One region of the Alteromonas naphthalenivorans genome, then DNA from elsewhere that is predicted to be linked to it. Evidence: predicted binding sites of a transcription regulator. Region 1 holds the regulator's gene; the other holds the start of a gene.
What was found. Region 1 encodes FNR, which switches genes on or off when oxygen is low (the NO sensors DNR and NnrR bind a similar motif). Its sites were predicted from a motif close to TTGATCTAGATCAA; they were not measured.
Positions count from the first base shown of each region.

Region 2: AMBT_RS05900 (PRC-barrel domain-containing protein) is a predicted target of FNR. The motif match lies at 3,413-3,426, and genes of this name have one in related genera.

Region 1 is NC_015554.1:1,860,976-1,868,496, forward strand. It holds gene ccoP (cytochrome-c oxidase, cbb3-type subunit III) at 1-415, shown strand, start outside; gene AMBT_RS08015 (FixH family protein) at 553-1,032, shown strand; gene AMBT_RS08020 (heavy metal translocating P-type ATPase) at 1,032-3,434, shown strand; gene ccoS (cbb3-type cytochrome oxidase assembly protein CcoS) at 3,436-3,651, shown strand; gene AMBT_RS08030 (sulfite exporter TauE/SafE family protein) at 3,638-4,297, shown strand; gene fnr (fumarate/nitrate reduction transcriptional regulator Fnr) at 4,348-5,088, shown strand; gene uspE (universal stress protein UspE) at 5,186-6,109, shown strand; gene ttcA (tRNA 2-thiocytidine(32) synthetase TtcA) at 6,290-7,231, shown strand; gene AMBT_RS08050 (patatin-like phospholipase family protein) at 7,232-7,521, shown strand, end outside.
Region 2 is NC_015554.1:1,370,598-1,378,118, forward strand. It holds gene AMBT_RS05880 (exopolysaccharide biosynthesis protein) at 1-363, shown strand, start outside; gene AMBT_RS05885 (LysR family transcriptional regulator) at 551-1,486, opposite strand; gene AMBT_RS05890 (rhodanese-like domain-containing protein) at 1,560-1,910, opposite strand; gene AMBT_RS05895 (ArsR/SmtB family transcription factor) at 2,097-2,432, shown strand; gene AMBT_RS05900 (PRC-barrel domain-containing protein) at 2,503-3,246, opposite strand; gene AMBT_RS05905 (MaoP family protein) at 3,516-3,875, opposite strand; gene AMBT_RS22685 (hypothetical protein) at 4,262-4,429, shown strand; gene AMBT_RS05910 (LysR family transcriptional regulator) at 4,558-5,397, shown strand; gene AMBT_RS05915 (DUF2750 domain-containing protein) at 5,411-5,761, shown strand; gene AMBT_RS05920 (DUF2789 domain-containing protein) at 5,827-6,057, shown strand; gene AMBT_RS05925 (YceH family protein) at 6,054-6,701, opposite strand; gene AMBT_RS05930 (ribonuclease J) at 6,868-7,521, shown strand, end outside.

The DNA.
Region 1 (7,521 bases):
TGATAACGATTGGTTATATGGTGGTTCGGGTGCAAAAATCGTTGAAACCCTAACGTTAGGCCGTAAAGCCGCTATGCCAGCATGGATAGATGTTATGGGTGAGCAAGGCATCGAAGAAGTGGTTGAATATGCATTAAGCCTAAGCGGCCGTGATGTTGACCAGCAACTTGCTGATGCAGGTAAAGTTCGCTTTGCTGCATGTGCTGCCTGTCATGGTATGGACGGTAAAGGTAACCAAGCACTTGGTGCGCCTAACCTGACTGACAACATTTGGTTATATGGCGGAAGCCATCGTGCGGTTACTGAAACACTAACCTACGGCCGAAATGGTGTTATGCCTTCATTCAAGAAAACCTTGGGTGATGACAAAATCCACGTTGTTGCATCGTACGTTTATAGTCTTTCTAACGACTAAATTCGTATAACCAACAATAATGCTAAAAAGCCTCGTTATCACGGGGCTTTTTTTATGAGAAAATACACCTCTCCAACTGGATGCCTTATTTTTCCTATCGCGCCGGTTTTCCTGTAGTAAACGAGTTGATGTAATTAATGAATACACCCTGGTATAAACAATTTTGGCCCTGGTTCCTTATTGCGGTTCCCCTAATTACATTAGTAATGGGTGGCGTGTTATTGAAATTGGCTATTTCAACCGAAGACAGCTTAGTAGTAGACGATTATTACAAAGAAGGTAAAGCCATTAATGCCCGGCTAGATAAAGAAGCCATCGCGAAACGCAAAAACATAACAACAGAGTTAACCATTACTGATGGCAGTATTGCAGTAAAATTCCATTCAGGTATTCCCCAAGAAGGAAACGCCCTTAAATTGAATTTTTATCATGTGACCATCGAAGAGCGTGATGCAAGTGTATTATTAAGTCGTGATGCTAATGGTATTTACCGTGGTTTTGTGGAAAAGGACTTAACCGGTAAATGGCAAGTCTCGCTTTCTCCTGTAGATGACAGCTGGAAAGTACAAAATACGCTGCAACTTCCCTACTCTGGCGCCATCAAGTTTAATCCGTAATGAGCGAAAACCTTTGTTACCATTGCGCGTTACCTAACGATGCAACACACAAATATGAAGCAGTAATATTAGGCGAAACCAGGCAGCTCTGCTGCCCTGGTTGCCAAGCTGTTGCTCAAGCCATCGTTGATAATGGCTTGGAAGATTATTATCAGTTTCGTACTGAGCCAGCCCAAAAGTCAGACGATGGTATCTTAGAAAGCCTTTCTGCGCTTAACGTTTATGACGACCCAGCCCTTCAAGAAGAGTTTGTTTTTGACGAAGGACAGCACAAGCAAATACAGCTAACCCTTGAAGGCATAACGTGTGCAGCGTGCGGTTGGCTGATTGAAAAGCAGCTTTCAAAAGTATCAGGTATTGCGCAAGTCGCCGTAAACGTTCAAGAGCGTCGCGCACTAATAACCTGGGAACCCGATGTTATTAAACTTAGCCAGATACTCACCACACTAAAACGCATAGGGTATGTTGGCTCACCGTTTCACCCAGATGAACATGAAGCGAGTTATAAACGCGAGCAAAAATCGTTTATTAAAAAGTTAGGCTTGGCAGGCATCATGACTATGCAGGTGATGATGCTAATGGCAGGGCTTTATTTTGATTGGTTTGGTGCCATTGAACAAGAAACCCGTCAATACTTTTATTGGGTTGCACTCACCCTTACCACCCCCGTAGTACTTTATTCAGGAAGCGCGTTCTATTTAAGTGCATTAAAGGCAATAAGCGCAAAAACCGTGAATATGGATGTGCCTGTCACCCTCGCGGTATTTGGCACCTACTTTGCGGGTTTACGTTCCACTTTGCTTGAGCAAGGTGAAGTGTATTTTGAATCCATATGCATGTTTATCTTTCTACTGCTGTTAAGCCGATTCCTTGAACATAGAAGCAGGCACCGTGCGGCGCAAATTTCAGCCAATATGATGCAATACATTCCGGTTTCAGCGGCTAAAATTGAAGAAGATGACAGTATCGTTCAAATCCTTGCAAAGCAATTAGCGCCCAATGATGTGGTACTAGTGAAACCCGGTGAGACCATCCCTGTCGATGGTATTGTGCTAGACGGCACTGCTGCGGTTGATGAGTCTATGTTAACGGGTGAATTTAACCCCGTCAGTAAATCGGCCAGCCATGTAGTTTACGGCGGTACAGTAAACCAAGATGGCACACTAACGGTTAAAGTGACCCAAAGCTTAAAGCATGCCTTGGTCAATCAAATCGTGCGTTTACAAGCTAGCGCCATGGCAAGCAAGCCAAAAGCTGCGCAGATTGCCGATAACTTTTCCCGTTACTTTGTGTTCTCGGTATTGCTGATATCGGCTTTAACGTACAGTTATTGGTCGTTTGTGGGCAGTGAAGATGCTTTTTGGATCACCATCTCTGTATTAGTGGCAACCTGCCCTTGTGCGCTAGGCTTAGCCACACCTTCAGCGTTAACCTGCGCTATGGCGAAGCTGAATCGTCAGGGCATTTTGTTAAAGCGTGCTGACGCCTTAGAGCAACTTAACGATATTGATACCATTGCCCTTGATAAAACCGGCACACTGACCGAAGGTAAGTTCTCATTGCAACAGCGCTGGTTTGCTAAAGGGGTAGATCCAGTGCAGGTAATGGCGCTAACTACATTGTTAGAGTCTCGTTCTGAGCACCCTATTGCCCGTGCCTTCGACAACGATAATGTTAAGTCAAAACATAGAACCCTGCCTAATACCATGAACGGATTTACCGTTACACCAGGTGGCGGCATTAGTGGTGAGATAGACAACGTAGTTTTTACTATGGGTTCAGCCGTATTTTGTAATTTATCAACCACCTCAAAGGTAGATATACCGGCAAATGTGTTTTTGTGTGCCGACGGTGTATTAATGGCCGCGTTCTGCGTAAATGATAGCTTGCGGCAAGATGCCTTAGCGACACTCACCGCACTGAATGAACATCAATTAGTGGTGCTAAGTGGCGACACACAGAAAAACGTTGATGCACTTACTGCTAGTTTACCAATCAACTTAGCAAAGGGTGGCTTATCACCGGAGCAAAAATATTCACAGGTGCATACTTTGCAAAAGCAAGGTCGCAAAGTCATGATGATGGGCGACGGTATAAACGATGCCCCTGTTCTTGCTAGCGCAGATGTGGCGGTTGCGGTAGGAAACGCCACAGATGTGGCCAAAACAGCCGCCGATGTTATTTTGCTAGGAGACAGCTTGCTATCGGTGCCAACCTTATTTTCTGTGGCGAAACAGGCAAAACGTAAAATTCAGCAAAATATTGCATGGTCAGTAGGTTACAATATTATCATTCTACCCTTTGCAGTGTCGGGGTTACTCTCTCCCTGGATGGCCGTGGTTGGCATGTCACTGAGTAGTATTATTGTGGTCACCAATTCAACGAGGTTATTAAGTAAATAATATGAGTATCATTTACGTCTTAATTCCCATCGCTATTATTATTGTTGCGCTGGCACTGGTTATCTTTTTCTGGGCGGTAAAAACCAATCAGTTTGAAGATCTTGATAGACAGGGCTACAGCATTTTGTTTGATGATGATTTATCAGGTGATGAAAAGAAGCTAGCCGAGCAGCGAAAGCAGTTACAACAACGCAAAGAAACAGATGACAGAGATTAATATATTCTCTGCTTTTTTCATTGGAATTGCTGGCGGCGTGCATTGTGTGGGTATGTGCGGTGGTATTGTTGCCGCACTACGCACAGTAACGCCAAGTAATGAACCGGCATTACCCTACACCCTTGCCTATAATTTTGGCCGTATCCTCAGCTACACATTAGCCGGCGCTATTACAGGCGCTGTCGGCCAAATGGCCACCGAGTTTGTGCCTATTGCTAAACCCGTTTTATCTTTGATTAGTGGCGTTATGCTGCTGCTATTAGCGTGTTATTTGGGAAAGTGGTGGCAAGGCTTGAATTATATTGAAGCTATGGGACGCGGCTTATTTAAAGCTATTCAGCCAATATCTAAACGATTTCTTCCATTCAAAAGCCCGGTTTATGCACTACCCTATGGTTTTATATGGGGCTGGCTACCCTGCGGGTTGGTCTATTCCACGTTAACGTGGTCATTAGCATCGGGGTCGGCCGTTGACGGCGCTGCCATCATGTTATTTTTTGGGTTAGGTACTCTGCCCACTTTGTTAGCTGCAAGCGCAGGTAGCCAGTACCTAATAGCTGGTTTTAGGCACCCCGTGGTAAGACAATGCTTTTCCGTAATAGTGGCTATTTACGCTCTCTTTTTAATTTATGCAGCAATTTCATAAACAAAAGAGTAAGATTAATATTAAGTCGACCCTATTTATAGTTTGAACCTATGAGCAAAGGAAGCCAATTCTCAATTCATTGTCAAAATTGCAGTTTCAGCCACTTGTGTTTGCCCGTTGCGCTAAACAAGACTGAGATTGAATCTTTAGATGATATTATTGAGCGAAAGAAACCCCTTCACAAGAGTGATTTGCTGGTAAAGTCGGGAGATAAATTCAACTCTCTTTACGCAGTACGAACGGGCTCTTTTAAGTCTTTCGTCACCAATTCAGATGGTGAAGAGCAGATTACAGGTTTTCACTTCCCTGGCGATATTATCGGCTTCGATGCCTTACGGGAAAATAAGCACCAAAGTTATGCTCAGGCATTAGAAACCGCCATGGTGTGCGAATTACCGTATGAAACGCTTGATGAAATGTCGGTTCAATTTCCTAAGTTAAGACATCAAATAATGAGTTTTATGAGTGCGGAAATTAAACAAGATCATGATCTCATGATGTTGCTTAATAAACGCTCAGCGGAAGAACGTCTATTGTATTTCCTCTCTCAGCTTTCTCAACGTTTCGAAGAACGTGGATTTTCAAATAAAGAATTTCACCTAACCATGACTCGAAATGAAATTGGGAACTATCTTGGTCTAACTATTGAGACCATTAGCCGCCTGTTAAGCCGTTTTCAAAAAGAAAATATTATCCAAGTGGACGGTAAACTCATCACTATTTTAGATTTTGATGAGATGTCACAACGTTTAACGTCTGTGGTTGCACCTAATATCGCCTGTAATAGCTAATCTTCAAAGCTTTTGATCTAAAACAAGTTACGTAATAGCAAATAGGTATTACACTTAAATTGTAGCAACCAAAATTCTGACTATGTTTGGAGGGGTTATGATTAAGTATGAGCGTATTTTAGCGGTTATTGAAGCCGATAGAGAAACCCAACCTGCGCTTAGCCGTGCATATGAACTTGCCAAAAAGACAGGTGCCTCTGTCACCGCCATGCTGGTGGTTTACGACTTATCTTACGATATGACAACCATGCTTAGCCCTGATGATCGTGAAGCCATGCGTGATGCGGTCACTAAAGAACATGCTGGATGGTTGAAAAAAACTTTAGACGACTTAGGTTTTTCTAAAACAGATATAGTTGTGGAATGGAACAACCGTGCCTTTGAAGCTGTGGTGCATTATGTCATCGACAACAGTATAGATTTAGTGGTAAAAGCAACTAAGCGCCATGACGATTTAGCTTCTGTTATTTTTACTCCTACAGACTGGCATCTACTTAGAAAATGTCCCTCCCCCGTATTATTGGTTAAAGATCATGAATGGCCTGAAAATGGTGAAATTATTGCCGCGGTAAATGTAGGCAGTGAAGACGACGAGCATGCCTTACTTAACGACAAAATCACGGTGATTGCTAACGATTATGCCGCGCTGCTCAGCGGTAACGTAAATTTGGTAAACAGCTACCCAGCTACGCCGCTAAATATTGCTATTGAAGTTCCTGAGTTTGACCCAGACACTTACAACAACGCGGTAAAGCATCATCACGAACTTGAGATGAACACACACAGCGAGAAGTATGCTATCGATAGTAAGCGCTGTTATGTGAAGGAAGGCCTTCCTGAAAAAGTCATTCCAAAGATAGCCCAAGATATAGACGCTGAACTTGTTATCATAGGTACGGTTGGCAGAATAGGTATTTCTGCGGCTCTCATAGGTAACACCGCAGAACATGTTATTGATGAACTTGTGTGTGATGTACTGGCAATAAAACCAGACGGCTTTATTTCGCCCCTTTCACGGTAATTCAGACAGGTTCATAAACAGCCTGTCGGCACTGTTTGCTATCTTTGCGCTATAGCTTTAAACGCTATTGTTTTTTGTTAGAAGAGAGGGCCAACAAGATTTAAAAAATCTGAACCTCGCACATTCAATTTTACTTGATTACTGTATAATGGTTTTTTTCGCAGTAACAAAGCTATTGATATGAACAGTGCAGGCACAAACCGTGCGGACGCTCCGTTAACCGCGTCTCAAAACAAACAAAAATACAGCTTTAATAAGCTACAAAAGCGACTTCGTCGAAATGTAGGCAAAGCGATTGCTGATTTCGGCATGATTGAAAACAACGATAAAGTCATGGTGTGCTTATCTGGCGGCAAAGACAGTTACGCTATGCTTGATATTCTTATGTTTTTAAAGCGCATTGCGCCAATTCATTTTGACATTATTGCGGTTAACCTTGATCAAAAGCAGCCAGGATTTCCAGAGCACGTACTTCCTGAATACCTTGAAAGTGTAGGTGTAGAGTACAAAATTGTAGAAGAAGACACCTACTCTATTGTTATGGATAAAGTGCCTGAAGGTAAAACCACGTGCTCACTTTGTTCTCGATTACGTCGCGGTATTTTATACAGCACGGCCAAAAAGCTAGGCGCCACTAAAATTGCCCTTGGCCATCACCGTGACGACATGCTAGAAACCTTCTTTTTAAACATGTTCCATGGCGGTAAGCTTAAATCAATGCCACCAAAGCTGGTTAGCGATAATGGTGAGCACATTGTCATAAGGCCCCTTGCTTATTGTACTGAAAAAGACATTCAGCGTTATTCTGATGCCGTAGAATTTCCTATTATTCCTTGCAACTTGTGCGGGTCTCAAGAAAATTTGCAGCGTCAGAACGTAAAGGCCATGCTACAAGATTGGGATCGCCGTTTCCCTGGGCGTATTGAGTCAATGTTTAGTGCGCTTCAAAATGTAGCGCCGTCACATTTGGTCGACAAGAATTTGCACGACTTTAAAGGCATCTCTACACAGAACGGGCCGGTTGAAGATGGTGATATTGGTTTCGATCCGCCCAGCTTCGAGTCACCCAGTGAGCCTACTGACGACACGGTTCACGTTATCAATTTGATGGAATCAAACTAAATGAAAATTGGTCTAGCATTAGGTGCGGGTGCCGCAAGAGGTTGGACCCACATTGGTATTATTCAAGCATTAGAAAAGCTGGGTATTAAAATTGACGTGGTGGCAGGTTGCTCTATTGGTGCCTATGTTGGTGCCGCTTACGCTAGTGGTAAGTTAGAAGGCCTTAAAGAGTGGTCTTGTTCTTTGTCAGATTGGCAGGTACTTGCTTTGATGGGCGTTGGTTTACGTAGGGGCGGTATTGCTAGCGGGCGAAAAGTGTTTGATAAACTTGCCAGCGAATTTTGTGCCCC
Region 2 (7,521 bases), 490 kb from region 1:
CCCATGTTAGCGTTGCCAGCGTTTATTGCGGCAACGCCCATAGGGGCTATTCCTGGTGTACCCACCATTACCGGTGTGACAATTTTACTGATAGCAATGCAAATTTTACTCGGTCGACGTCATCCGTGGCTTCCCGCTACCATTATGAAAATTGAAATGGATGCAGAGCGAATAGAATTTTTGGTAAATAAAATGAAACCTGTGGCGGTGCGATTTGACCGTTTCTTAATGCCGCGCTGGTTTTTTATGCGCCAACCTGTGTTCCGTTCACTTATAGCGCTAAGTTGTGCGGCGTGTGGTTTGTTGATGGTGCCACTAGAGTTAGTACCCTTTATGGGATTAATACCGGCGTTTGCTGTGTAGATTATGGCTATTGGTATGGCAACGGATGACGGCGCTGTAGCACTATTTGGGCTATCTATCGCCTTATTTGGATTTTTATACGGTGGTCAACAGATAGCGCTAGGTATTGGCTAAGACTGCTGAGTTTTTGTTTTTATATCAATGTGCTACGTATAGCTTAGCGATAAGTAAATGACTACTGCTCACATTACCTTTGTATAGACTCTACGCATTGTTCAAGCATGCCATCAGCAGAAGGAAGCTGCATCGATTGATATCTAAGTTCACCGATAAAGCTTCTTGCTGCTGGTCCCAGGCCATCGCCATCCTCAAATGTGAGGTAAAGCATTGCGCGGCGTAAACCGCCATTGCTATCAAGAGGTAGTGGCAGCAATAGCTCTTCTTCTAATTCTTTTTTAATAATAGCGATAGGTAGCCAAGCAAATCCAAGTCCTTGAGAAATCATATCTACAGACGTTCTAATATGGCTAACCGTCCAGCGTTGCTCGGCGCCAAGCCAACCAGCATCAACTTTACGCTCAGCTGATGAATCTCTTACCACTATTTGACGATGTGACTTTAAATCTTCTAGTGTTAAGGCACGGTCGAGTGCGTGCAGAGGATGATCAACATGCGCTACAGCAGCAAAGTCTATTTCGCACAAATCTTCACTGAATCCGCCGGGGTAGGGGAAGGGGGATATCGCGATATCTACATTGCCACTATCAAGCAAGGAGTTAGCGCCGCTTAACACGGTTTCTTCAATCTCGATACGTAGCAGAGGAAATTCTTCAGACACTTTACTTAATACATTATAAAGTAAATCGGAAGGGAAAATGATATCAACGGCGATACGAAGAAGGGTTTCGGTTCCTGCTTGTAAACTAGCCGCTACCGCTTCTAATTTCTGCGCTTCATTTAATACAAACGCCGCTCGCCGATACATTAACTCCCCTTGAGGAGATAACTTTACCTTACGCCCACTGTTTTCAAACAACACAACGCCAATGGCGTTTTCTAACTTTTGAACCGCGTGATGCACACTAGATTGGCTCTTGTGCACTAATGCGGCTGCTTGATTGAAGCCTCCAGCATCTACCACTGCCTTAAACATGCGCCATTGTTCTAATGTAGATTTTAACATCCGCGAGCTCTAATCGATTATTCTGTCACAGTATAGAGGGGTTATACCACAAGCTCCCAGAGGCTGTCAGCGCTTATGCGTCGGTAGCTTGCTTAATATCGCCTATTGAACAGGTTACCACGCTCACATTCTCATACCCCATGTTCATTAGCTGTTCGGCAGCCAATTTGGCGCGAATGCCTGAGGCGCAATGAATATAGATTGGAAATTTGGCATCTTTACACTTTTCGATAACTTTCATCTCAAGTACGCCACGAGGAATATTTAATGCTGCTTCTACAGGGCTAGATGCTGCCTCTGCGGGTTCACGAACATCAAGTAATAGACCGTGATTAGAAGATATTTCCTGCATCGCTTCTTTAGCTGTTATACAACGAAGGGGAAAAGGGATATTGGCAAGTCTCGTAGTGATATCGATTAACATTAAAGCACCTTGAAAATTAATGATGAGTTTACTATATAAGGAAAGCGCTATATTTTCTACCACCTACTTTCATTATATTTTTATAAAAAAATGACATTGAGTTTTGGCGTTCGCCGCCATAGTAGTATACTTTAGTATAAGGTGGCGAGTGGTGGCCTATTTACGTAACTTTATAAGTGAGTTGTTATGACTGATAATTTAGCCGTTGATGATTTATCTGTGAACATGAGCGAAATGGCTCAATATACAATGGAAGCTGAGCTCTATCTTAAGCAGTTGGCAAATAAGACCCGTTTAATGGTGTTGTGTTCTTTAATGGACAAAGAGTTATCTGTTACTCAAATGTTAGACCATGTAGATGTTTCTCAGCCAGTAATTTCACAGCATTTAGCGCTATTGAGAGAATCTAAAATGGTAGCCACACGCCGAGCTGGACAAACCATTTATTATCGATTAGCCGATGAAAGAGTGAAGCAAACTATTGGCTTGCTCCACAAGTTCTTTTGCGCTCAGAACGATTAATTAAGTTTGCTAGAATCTAGCTCAGTAACAAACGGTAAATCACCAAAGCTTAAATAGATTTTCGACCTAACTAGACAAGTTTAGCGTTTGCCACCAATGCCTCTACATATGCAGCGTCATCCAATTTATCAAGATCAACTTCCGGTCTAGCCATCAAACCCTCATGTGTTAGGTCGACAGAGACATTGTGAGAAGACCAATCAATATTCTTGATGTCAGAGGGCAGTACTGCAAGCTTTTTACCACCAGGTAGCCAGTTATTTGTATCAACCACTAACAACTGAATCTGCCAGCTATTAGTATCAAACACGAAATCGCTAATATGCCCAACGTTATCGTCTTGGGTAGCCACTTCATAACCACTGACTTCTCCGCAAGCCCGTAAGTGATTTTCAGGTTTATTATCTATTTCTTCTTTACCCATAGCCGCTAACTCAGGATCGGCTAGTTGACCAGGATGAGCGAAATCGCCCCACGCACCAGGACCAATCCAGTAATAACCATAGCCAAAGTAACGAAATAGTGTTTCTTCAAATTCTCTTGAAACCGGTTTATGTTCGTCAATTGATGGGCTGTTTTTCAGCGTGTCTGCAGTCATGGAAACATCAACGGTTTCTTCTTCCTGATCAACACGGGTGACCGAAATGGGTGATATCACCACTTTTCTGCTAAGGGGAAGCCATGTATTCGTATCGGCAACTACATATCTAACGACGAAATTTTTATCGTCAAAAAGTATGTCTCGTACGCCGCCTATGTCCTTATCGGTAGCATGAATTGAAAAATGTTTAATTTGTTTATATGACACCATCATCGCTGCGCCTCCTTTGCCTTCAGGCTTGGGTAATTCATTAGATATTGTTCTACTACTTCTCAACAGCGTGGTTTGCGTAAAATAGCAATTTCACAAAGCTAAGTTATTAATATAGAACCATCTGTTAGAACATTACAAATATGCAAAGATTTGTTCGCGCGCAATCTAGATATGGATCAACAAAGCGGTGAAAAGCGAGGGAAATATCACAGGTAAAAGCAACCAGCCCGATTTCCACCGAGCTGGTTGCTCATAAATTGAACGCAAAATTACGCTACGTCAAATGCTTCATCACTGTAATCTTCATCGTAGTCTGACTGATTACTCGCAGCGGTGCTATGCAACGTGTAAAAGTGCTTCTTGCCTCGAGATAAGCGTACATACTTGGCCCAGGTGCGCTCAATAGTATTGTCAGCATCCACTTTACCACTAATAAAATCTACAAAATGACGTTCATCATCCGACTCTGGTGTTAACTCTCCACATTCCAGTGCCAGCAGGGTTTTTCCATAACTGGTTAGTATATCTGCCTCACCAATACTGAAATCGCCAGATTTTCGAAAGCCATAAGGAAATTTTTGTCTATCTATAAAAGGTTTTTGAGAAACGCGAATTGATAAATTTTTCATGGTTGTACCCAGCATTGAGTTGTCTTCAAGCGAACTTTTAAGACAAAAGAATCAGAACATAAAACAAAACATTTTTTCCTTATCAATAAAAAATTTTGTTGGAAAATGAAAAGTGTAAATATGTACGAATTTATGGGAGGTAAAAAGTGTGTTTTTATAAAGGTATTTTCTTCTTTTTTATTTAAGTTAATGAATAAAATACAATTTTTTGTTTTTTGGATTCAGCGGGGAAGAAGAGGCTGGGCGTAGGAAAATTGAGGGGATAAAGCGAAATACGTGGATGAAACCCACTATGAAAAATTATTGTCGCAACGATGATAAAAATTCGTTTTCTATTTTTGGTGCCAAGACAATAATGACGACGTGGCAATAACCTAGAGATAGACATGAGTAAAGACTATCGTTACCAAAGTGAAGAATTGGACTCGGTAGAAGAGGAAGACTTTCACACCAAGAAGGTGGGCACAAAGCGCCACCAAAGCGTAAAAAACAAACAAAATCGTGACTTTCAACGTCGAGAGAAACAGCGCCGTTTAATGCACGAAGGTAGTTAATACGCTTCTTAGTTGAAAATAAATACAACGCACTGCTTTTATAGCAGTGCGTTGCTGTGCTTTTGTGTTTACATGCCGTATCATCTGTGACAGTTTACAATCACTTATTTATCGGTTTTGTAAGAAGCATGGATATACGCTTTCTCACCACATTTATTGAAGTTGCAAAAACCCGACATTTTGGCAAAGCAGCTGAAAATCTCTATTTAACGCAATCTGCGGTAAGTGCGCGGATCAAGTTGCTAGAAGAATACTTTCATACCACGCTTTTCATACGCCAGCGCAACAGTATTCAGCTAACCCAATCCGGTGAAAAGCTGTTGCCGTATGCACGTCAGCTATGCAGCACGTTAAATGAAGCCAAGCAAGAACTGCAAATTCAATCTTCTGAATACGTGGTGTGCGGGGCAACGCAATTGGCCAGTGAATTAATGCTGCCAACCACCTTAAGTCACCTTCACAATACCTTTCCAGACTGGTCTGTTAAAGCAGAAGTACTCTCACTTGATGGGCTGTCTCGTCAATTACACGAACGGGTAACCGATTTGGCGTTTTCAACCGAGCCGCTCAAGTCAGAAGAAGTTAAAAGTGAAGTGTTACTAGAAAACCAATTAGGGTTATACCGAATTGGTGAAGGTAGTAATGTGGTAGACGCGGCAGAGTTTGTCGCTATTGATTGGGGTAGCAAAGCCAGAGATTTGTTACTGACGTTATACCCTCAGCTTCGTGATGCTAAACTGCGTACGAACTCACTCAATTTAGCCCTTAATAACCTACAATATGAAGGTGGTGTTGCTGTACTCCCTGAAGGAGCGGTAAATCAACTTGATCCAACTATCGCAATTTCACTAATACAGCCTTTAGAAGGTATCACCATGAAAGTTTACCTTCACACCATGAAACAAGTTAGGCGTGTAGGGCTTGAAGCCTTAATTACAAGTGTATCGGCCATACACCCAGCCAAATAGCAAAGAGAAAATTATGACGACTCAACACCCATTATTACAAATGAACGCGTTCGAACGCTTAGAAGCCAGCGTTGAACTAATTAAAACTTCGGGCAAACTTTTCATTCTTAAAGATGAACATGGTTGCGTGATGTTAACAACAGACGATGAAGATGGCATTCCTGTATGGCCAGAATCATCTCTTGCTTTGCTGTGGGCAACTGAAGATTGGTCAGACTGTGAAGCGATGGAAATCTCAACTAAAGACTTTCTTACCAAATGGGTGGGCGGCATGACACAAGACAATCTTACGGTTATGATTTGTCCGGTACCAGGAGAAGAAGGCGAAGTGATGGAACCAGAGGAATTTGCACAGCAAATTTAATGATCCCATCATTTGCTTCTAGCGTTTCAATATTAACGGATTATCATGATTGAAGAGGAGCTACCATGTTTACTGAACAACCGACTATGAGCAGTTTGTTTGAACAGTTAGGGCTAGCTAGTAGCGATGAAGCGATAGAAAGTTTTATTGAAACGCACAAAGGCTTAAATAAGAGCCAACATATTTTCGAAGCGCCGTTTTGGTCTGAAAGCCAAGCGGATTTCTTGAAAACGGCTATCGAAGACGACGCTGATTGGGCTGAAATTATTGACCAACTCAACGTACGTTTGCACTAGTCGCCTGATGCTAAATCATTAATTCTCGATTCTAGGTCGGCAAGGGTGGCTTTTACTTGAAGTAGAGCCGCCTTCAGTGTTTCAACGGTATCGGTATTGTCGTCTGTGCTTTCACTGGCACTGTTGTTCTCACCTAGCTGACAAAATGTGTGGTTATAGCGTATCTCTCTTTTACCAGACTCTCTTGGTAATGAGTAAATAAGCGCATCCGGCTGGTAAGCAAGTAAGCTGCTGATGGTTGCCTCTACGTCACTGATGTCAGCAAATTGCGCTAATCGCTGGCACCGCCCTCGCAATTCGCCAGGGGTTTGCGGCCCTCGAAGTAAAAGTTCGGTGATAATGGCTTGCTGGTGGTCGCTAAGTTTTATGTCACCGAATTCAGTATTGCAAAAACGGTGGGAATATTTGTCTACTCGGCTACCATAGCCAGATGAAGCTTGAACAATTCGTTTACTTTTCAATCCATCAAGTATTTTAATGACTTCGTCTTCAGTTAACTGGGTGACGGGCAATCGGTTACTTTTTTGGTTACATCCATTGGTGAGTGCATTAAGCGACAAAGGGTATTGTTCAGGCGTAGTCACTGACTTTTCAAGTAATACACCAATAACACGTGCTTCCATATCAGATAACGTCGTGGTCATGATAAATATTCGGTCTTTAAGTATTTACGTATGAAAGTATAGTAACAACTCTCATGGAAGTTTTATATTCTAACCTGTAAGCAGTTAAAGGAGTGGTTAAGGTTTGATAACGCCGAAAAAAGAGGAACTTTGGTTTTTACCATTAGGGGGAACTGGGGAAATAGGCATGAACCTGAACCTGTATGGGCATGACGGCAAGTGGTTAATGGTAGATTGCGGGGTATCATTCGACGAACCGCTTATTCCGCCTTATCGCTATTCTGGCACAAACAAGCAAACCCATCATAGGGTAGTTGCACCAGATCCCACCTTCATTGCAGCACAAAAAGAAAATATTGCCGGTATTGTTATCACTCATGCGCATGAAGATCACGTGGGCGCATTGCCCTATCTGTGGGCGCGTTTTCAGTGCCCCATTTATACCACCTCTTTTACTGCCGAAGTGTTGCGCCGCAAACTTGCACAAACAAAATTGATCAATAAAGTACCTATAGTAGAGATAGCTTCTGAGCAAACGCTGACACTAGGGCCCTTTGATGTTAGTTGGTTATCGGTAACCCATTCGTTGCCCGAACCATATGCGTTAAAAATAGCCACATCGGCGGGCACGGTTTTACATACTGCCGACTGGAAAATTGACGCCCAGCCAATTACCGGTAAGCCCTTTGATAGTAATACCTATCGCGCCCTAGGGGAGGAGAATATTCTTGCCATGGTGGGAGATTCTACTAACGCAACAAAACCGGGTTTCTCCATCTCTGAACGCAATTGCTACGACGGTCTGTTAAGTACTATTAAACCTCTGCAGGGCAGGGTAGTC